2 regions of the Sphingomonas faeni genome follow, and region 2 is predicted to be linked to the other one. Evidence: riboswitches for the same ligand, from Rfam matches in the RefSeq annotation. Region 2 holds a riboswitch; the other holds the start of a gene.
The links. A riboswitch is a leader RNA that binds a small molecule or an ion and turns the genes downstream of it on or off. The one in region 2 is predicted to bind thiamine pyrophosphate.

Region 1 (3,747 bases), 820 kb from region 2:
ACCATTGCCACCCAACACTCGGGGCAGCAGGCCGATCCCTTTTATGAAGGAGCGTGGCTGGCCATCGCGTCGAGCGCCTCGGAGATCAATGCGGCGACGACCGTCTGGCCAAGCGCATCGGCCTCCGCCAGAGCATCCTCGAGATGCTCGCGAAGCCGCTGATCGGGATTGAGCATCCGTTGGGGCATTTCCGAGATGTATCACCGGCAACGTTTGACATCACGAATGGATGTCGCCGTTTACCTCAAAAAAAAACCACACAGTCCGTCGTGAATTATAGGTCCCGGTAATAGAAGATCTCAGCCTCGTCGGCGGGACGCAATCCCATGATCTTTCCGGCCGGCTGCCAGTTCGTCAGCGTCAGCAGACCGACCGCCGCGACATTGTCGGCGCCGGTCGAGATGAAAATTCTACCGTCCAAAACCGAATGCAGCGCCGCGATGAGCGACTGCGCGATGCCGTGGCGGCGATAATCGGGATCGACGACCAGCTTGTTCACGTAATCCTTGCCGATGCAGCCGCCGGTCTGCCACGCGACATAGCCGGCGATGACGCCGTCCACTTCGGCCACCAGCATCCGGCGGTCGACGATCTCCACGATCCGGTCTCCGGGGAAGGAATCGAACGCCATCAACCGGGACAGGTCGTAAGGCTCGGCGGCTCGGATCGCGGTCATGGTCTCTCCTTGCTGCAACCGATCGCTAGATCAAGGTCGGCAGCTCGAAGGGCAGAACGGCCATTCCGGCCGGAAGTCGCACGAGTTGCTGTAGATCATACAAATTCCCGGTCGGGCGCCTCTACCGTGCGCGAACGAGTTGCCTCGACGCAGTTCGCGCGGATAAGCTGCCGTCATGGAAAACACCGCACCGCAACTCGACCTGTTCACCCGCCTCGAAATCGCGATCGAGGAACGCAACGAAGCCGCCGAAGCCTTCGACGTCTTCAAGCAGGATGCCGTGATGGCCCACGCTCCGGCCGCTGGCGAAGAGCCGGCCGTGACGAGCGAGGACGCCGCCGATGCCGCCGCGGGCGAAGTCGACGACTTCAACGCGGAGGTGAACGGGCTGCTCCAGGATGCAACGGACGCGGAGCTTGCGGCCGCGTACGAACAGTCCGGCGGCGAGGTCGGCAACCCGGTCGCGGAGGCGCTGTTGGGCGAGATCAAGCGCCGCGAAGGTCGCGCCTGACCGCATCGAACGTCGCTCCACCAGCGCTGAATCCACCAGCGCTGAATCCAAATCCGGCACCGCAACGTATCTGTGACATCGCTGCGGCGTCGGCGTTCCCTCGCCGACCCCGGCGGTGCTCGTCGATCGAGCTGCCGAGGCGGTCGGCCTACCTTGTTTTCACAGCATGTTTTCGAGGTAGGCCGGCCGCTGCGCGCCGTTCTTCGCGCCGTTCTCAGCGAGCGTCTCGAGGCCCCCAAGTGCGCAGCGCGAGGCACACCAGCCAGATCAATGCGATAGCGCTTTCCACCGCTCGCCCGACCGCCTAAGCCGCGCGCATCCCCGGGGGGCCGCTCATGCGCGGCTGAGAGGTGGGCAGCAGCCCATGACCCGCTGAACCTGATCCGGCTTATACCGGCGTAGGGAGGGTCTGCGGCTGGCCCGTCGTCCCTCCGATTGGAGTGGACGTGACGTTTTTCAGTGCTGGTTTTCGTGTAATGTCCGCCGCGCGCGAGCGCAGGCTTTTGGGCCTGGTCGTAACAACCCTCGCCGCATCGTCGGCAGGCGCGCAGGTGGCCGACCCGGTCGAACCCGCAGAAATCCGCGTGGTCGGCAAGCAGGACCCAGCCGGCTTGCTCCCCGACCAGAAGGTTCCGCGCGCGCAAAGTGCGATCTCCGCCGACTTCATCGTCAAGCAGGCACCGACGCTCAACGCGTTCCAGCTCGTCACGCTGCTGCCCGGCGCGAACGTCGCATCGAGCGACCCGTACGGCCTGTCGACCAGCTCCAGCCTGACGCTGCGCGGTCTCGGCCAGGACGAGATCGGCGTGCTGATGGAAGGCGCGCCGCAGAACGACATCGGCTATTATTACGCCTACCCGTCGCAGTTCGCCGACCCCGAGAACCTCAAGCGCATCTCGCTCGCCCAAGGCTCGGTCGATATCGACTCCCCCACGCTCGGCGGGGCTGGCGGGCTGTTATCGCTCGCGCTCGACGATCCGAAGGCGCGTCCCGGCGCGCTGGTCGACTTGTCGCTCGGCAGCTACGCGGCGCGGCGCGGGTTCGTCCGGATCGATAGCGGGACGATCGGCAATACCGGGTTGAAGGCCTTCCTTTCCTATTCGAACACGCGCGCTGACAATTGGCGGGGTGCCGGTTTCGACACGCGCCAGCACATCGACGCCAAGATCCTCAACGAATGGGGCGCCGGCAACCGCGCCAGCCTCGCGCTCTCCTACAACGACGCGAACTCGTCGAGCTACCCAAGCCCGACGCTCGCCGAGTGGAACGCGCAGGGCCGCGATTTCAATTTCGACGAGCGCTACACGGCGGGGAACACCAACTATTGGCGCCTGTACCGCGCGCCGTTCCGCAACCTCTACGCCTCCGCGCCGGTCCATCTGGCGCTGACCGATCGGCTTGCACTCGACACCACCACCTATCTCCAGTTCGGCTATGGCAACTCGCCCTACGGCACACAGCTGACCACCGAAGGAAACTTCCTCGGCACCGAAGAACTGGCCCAGCCGATCGCGCTGCCCGGCGCAGTCGACGGCGTCGCGACCGTGCTTGGCAATTACACCGGCGACCAGATGCGGACCGGCAACGTCAGCAAGCTCACGTTCAAGACAGGCGTGCACACGCTCACCGCCGGACTCTGGTTCGACTACGGCACCGATCGCGTCACGCAATCCTACACGTCGATCGACGCCGAGGGGCAGCCGGTCGATCGCTGGGGTTACCGCGCAAAGGCGATCCGCACCGCCGATGGCCGCCTGCTCGCCTATGAGAACCAGCGCACCGTCACCGTGACGAAGGGCTTCTTCCTCGCCGACAGGATCGCGCTGACGCCGCGGCTGACGATCGACGCCGGGTTCAAGGGCGTGAACGTGCTGCGCAACGGCCGCACCTATTTGCCCGGACCACAGGACAAGGTGCGCAACGACAGCTTCGCCGCATTGCCGCGCGCCGCGATCCACTACCGGCTCGACGATCGCCAACAGCTGTTCGCCAACATCACCACCAACTTCCGCACGCCCAACGAGTTCACGCTCTACAACAGCTATTACGGCGGCGAAGTCGTCGTACGGGGCACCGACGCGCTCAAGAACGAATATTCTGTCTCGCAGGAGATCGGCTATCGCTTCATCGGCGAACAGCTCTCCGCCTCGGTGACCGGCTTCCACTACAAGTTCCGCAACCGCCAGTTGGCGACCGTGCTCGACCAGGGCGGCGCGCAGGTGAACGCGACGATCAACGCCGGTGGCCAATCCTCGTACGGCGTCGATGCGGAGATCGACTACCGCCCGGTCGCAGGGGTCAGCCTGTACCTCTCGGGCGAATATCTGCGCGCGCGGATCGACGCCGACCTGCCCGTCGGCGCGGACTTCCTGCCGACCCGCGGCAAGCATGCGGTATCCAGTCCCACCGTCCAGTTCGGTGCGGGCGGGATCTACGACGACGGCCGCTTCTTCGGCAGCGTCGCGTCGAAATATATCGGCCGGCAATATGCGAGCTTCATGAACGACGAGCGCATCAAGGGCTATGCGACGCTCGATCTGTCGGTCGGCATGCACCTCGC
Region 2 (3,747 bases):
TCGGGGAGGCCTAGATGCTCCTTCGGCGTGACGTAGCAGAGCATCGCGGTGCCGTACCAGCCGATCATCGCGGCGCCGATGCCGCTGGTGATGTGGTCGTAGCCTGGGGCGATGTCCGTCGTAAGCGGCCCTAGCGTGTAGAAGGGCGCTTCGCCGCAGACTTCGAGTTGCTTGTCCATGTTCTCCTTGATCTTGTGCATGGGCACGTGGCCGGGGCCTTCGATCATGACCTGGACGTCGGACTTCCACGCGCGGTGGGTGAGTTCGCCTAGCGTGTAGAGTTCGCTGAACTGCGCTTCGTCGTTGGCGTCGGCGATGCTGCCGGGGCGCAGGCCGTCGCCGAGGCTGTAGGCGATGTCATACGCCTTCATGATCTCGGTGATCTCGTCGAAGCGCTCGTAGAGGAAGCTCTCCTTGTGGTGGCTGAGGCACCATTTCGCCATGATCGAGCCGCCGCGCGAGACGATGCCGGTGACGCGTTTCGCGGTCATCGGGATGTACGCCAGCCGCACGCCGGCGTGGATCGTGAAGTAATCGACGCCCTGCTCGGCCTGCTCGATCAGCGTGTCGCGGAAGATTTCCCAGGTTAGGTCTTCGGCGACGCCGCCGACCTTTTCGAGCGCCTGGTAGATGGGGACGGTGCCGATCGGGACCGGCGAGTTGCGGAGGATCCATTCGCGGGTGTCGTGGATGTTGCGGCCGGTGCTGAGGTCCATCACCGTGTCCGCGCCCCAGCGGATCGACCAGACGAGCTTGTCGACTTCGGCGGCGACGTTGCTGGCGACCGCGGAGTTGCCGATGTTGGCGTTGATCTTGACGAGAAAGTTGCGGCCGATCGCCATCGGTTCGGATTCGGGGTGGTTGATGTTGTTGGGGATGATCGCGCGGCCGCGGGCGATCTCGTCGCGGACGAACTCGGGGGTTACGTAGTCGGGGATCTGGGCGCCGAAGGATTCACCGTCGCGAACGTAGTCTTTCAGCATGGCGCGGCCGAGGTTTTCCCGGGTGGCGACGTATTCCATTTCGGGGGTGATGATGCCGCGGCGGGCGTAGTGCATCTGGCTGACGTTGTGGCCGTCGCGCGCGCGGAGGGGGCGCTTGATGGTGGCGGGGAATTGGGGGACGCCGCCGGAGCGGTCCGGGCCGAGCTGCCCGTTGTCCTCGGGGCGGAGTTCGCGGGCTTCGTAGGATTCTACGTCACCTCGGGCTTCGATCCATTGGCGGCGGAGTTGGGGGAGGCCGGCGTTGATGTCGATTTGCGCGCGGGGGTCGGTGTAGGGGCCGCTGGTGTCGTAGACGCGTAACGGGGGTTCGCTGCAGCTTGGGTCGAGGACGATTTCGCGCATGGCGACGCGGACGTCGGGGCTGGATGGGACCGCGACGTGGATTTTCCGCGAGCCTCGGATCGGGCCGGTGGTTACGCCGATGTCTGCTGTCGGGGTGCTTGCTTCGTAATCGGCCATGCGCTTGCTCCTAAGGGTCTCGGAGCAAGGATTGCGGTTCTGTGGCGACCGCTCCCTCCCTCCGCCGGTATCAACCGGATCAGGTTCAGCGGGTCGAAGGCTCCTGCCTTCCTCTCAAGCGCGGATAAAGCGCTCCCCCGGGGTGGGGTGAGCATAGGGGGGTTGGGGTGGGGTGCAATGGGAAACTTGGCGGACGTGGTGAGCGAGGGCGAGGCACCTGCGTTTGGGGCTTGCCCTTCGACTTCGCTCAGGGCGAACGGGAGAGGAGGCGACCGGAGGAGAGGGCATCAGTCGAGCGAGCGAGGTACGTGGGCGAGCGGAACGGGGTTGAGGCGAGCGGGTGCGCCTCGATCCCGCCCGTCGACTACGCCGTGACTGCCCGTTCGTGCTGAGCGAAGTCGAAGCACCTGCGGTTGGGGCTTGCCCTTCGACTTCGCTCAGGGCGAATGGAGGAGAGGAAGGCGCTTGGGTCGGGGAATTGGGCGGCCTACACCATCGCGCGGGCCGCCCTTTGCCTTAGAAGCGGAAAGAAACGGTCCCGCGCAGGCTGTGCCAGCGCATTTTGTCGTCGCTGCGGCGGAAGTCGGTGCCGCTGGTGTTGGGCGCGATCAGGAAAGGGTTGCTGGCGAGCAGGACCGGGCTGCCGGCGAGTGTGGTGCCGGCGGTGACGCGGACGCGGGCGTCGTCGTCGCGGTATTGGTGGAACATGTATTCCATGCCGATCGAGATGTTTTTGGTCAGCTTCTGCTCGATGCCGCCGCCGCCGAGGATGCCCCACTGGTTCTTCGACCCGCTGGCCGAAAACGCGTTGGCGGTGTTGGTGGTGAAGAACAGATTGTCGATCTTCGCATAGCCCGCACCGAACGTGCCGTAGAACAGCGTGGTGTTGATGGCATAGCCGGCGCGGCCGCGGACCGAGGCCTCCCAGTCGACCTTGCGCGCCATCGTGTAGCTGGCGGGGGTGGTCGAGAAGCCCGAGGTGCTGTCGGTGATCTCGGTCTTGCCGAATTCGCCGACGACGCCGACGACGATGTTGCCGCGCTGTACGTCGAAGCCTGCACGGCCGTAATAGGCCCAGCCGTCGTCATCGTTGCGGCAACCGTACGCAGCGGCACCGGTGCGGGCCGAGCCGTTGCAGAAGCCCGGCGAGAACGCGTTGGCGCCGGTGATCGTGTTGACGCTGTCGCTGAAATTGCCGTCGCCGTTGCGGTCGAACAGGATCGACGAGCCGACGTCGTTGGGCTGGACGTCGTAACCGCCGGCCGCACCGATATAGACGCCCGAGAACGGACGATCCGCGGTGGTTTCCTGCGAGATGAGCTGAGCCTGGGCTGGAACGGCGGAAAGCCCCGCAACGGCGAGGCCGGCGAGCGCGGTGAGCTTCGTTAGGTTTTTCATGGTCATTCCCCAAACAAGGATCGCGGCGCTCCTGAATACGCCGCGATTCCGAGGTTTCTGTTCAATCCGTGACGACGATCACGCGTTGGCGCCGCTGGTCCGAAGTGAATCGGTGCGGTTGTTGGTCCCGTTGGGGAAGAAGCCCCCGCCAATCTTTGCGGTATTGGTCAGGTAGGCGATGTTGTGCACCTGCGCGACCGACCGGCTGTAGGCCAGACCGTTGGCATCGGTCGGCACGATGTTCGACACCGTCGGATCCGTCCCGGTGATGCCCTGGTCGATGTCGCCGATAACGCCGGTCGCGCTGTTGGTGACGGTGCCGTCGAGGCTGTCGCGCGCGTCGCTGATCTGGTTGGCCGCCGTGATCAACGACGGGGTCGGGTTCGGCGTCTGCAGACCCTTGCGGTACAGGATCGTGCGGATCAGGCCGGCGTGATACGCCTCTGCCGCGAGGATGCCGGCGGCCGCCTCGAGATAGGTCTTGTTGGCAATCAGCGCGGCTGCGCCCTTATAGGCCGAGACGCCAACGTCCTCGAAGATATACGCACCGAGGAGGAAGCTGTTGTCGTCGGCATAGGGGTTGAAGACGCCGGTCGCGCCGACGACGCCGGCCGCGCGGGCGGCCGCCGTGAAGGCACCCGGAGCGGCAGCGGTACCGGCCGAGATGTCGATCGCGGGCTGGGCGACGGCGGCGGTGCCGAGCGCGGTGCGCAGGAAGGCGACGTGCGCGACTTCGTCGATCGCGATTTCACGGGCGTATTCACGCACGACGGTATCCTGGAACGGGACCTGCGCACCGCCGGTGACCGCACCCTGCGTACCGGTACCGGTAAGCAGGCTGGCGTTCAGGCCGACGCCGAATGCCGCGAACGCGTAGAACTGCGCT

Region 1: it holds a riboswitch for thiamine pyrophosphate, as region 2 does, so the genes downstream of both, QFZ54_RS09575 (TonB-dependent receptor) here and thiC (phosphomethylpyrimidine synthase ThiC) in region 2, are expected to answer to the same signal.

Annotation. Positions count from the first base shown of each region.
Region 1 is NZ_JAUSZF010000001.1:2,066,649-2,070,395, reverse strand. It holds gene QFZ54_RS09590 (hypothetical protein) at 42-176, opposite strand; gene QFZ54_RS09585 (GNAT family N-acetyltransferase) at 275-676, opposite strand; gene QFZ54_RS09580 (hypothetical protein) at 852-1,187, shown strand; TPP riboswitch at 1,500-1,609, shown strand; gene QFZ54_RS09575 (TonB-dependent receptor) at 1,664-3,747, shown strand, end outside.
Region 2 is NZ_JAUSZF010000001.1:2,889,994-2,893,740, forward strand. It holds gene thiC (phosphomethylpyrimidine synthase ThiC) at 1-1,463, opposite strand, end outside; TPP riboswitch at 1,503-1,613, opposite strand; gene QFZ54_RS13495 (outer membrane protein) at 1,980-2,861, opposite strand; gene QFZ54_RS13500 (ferritin-like domain-containing protein) at 2,940-3,747, opposite strand, start outside.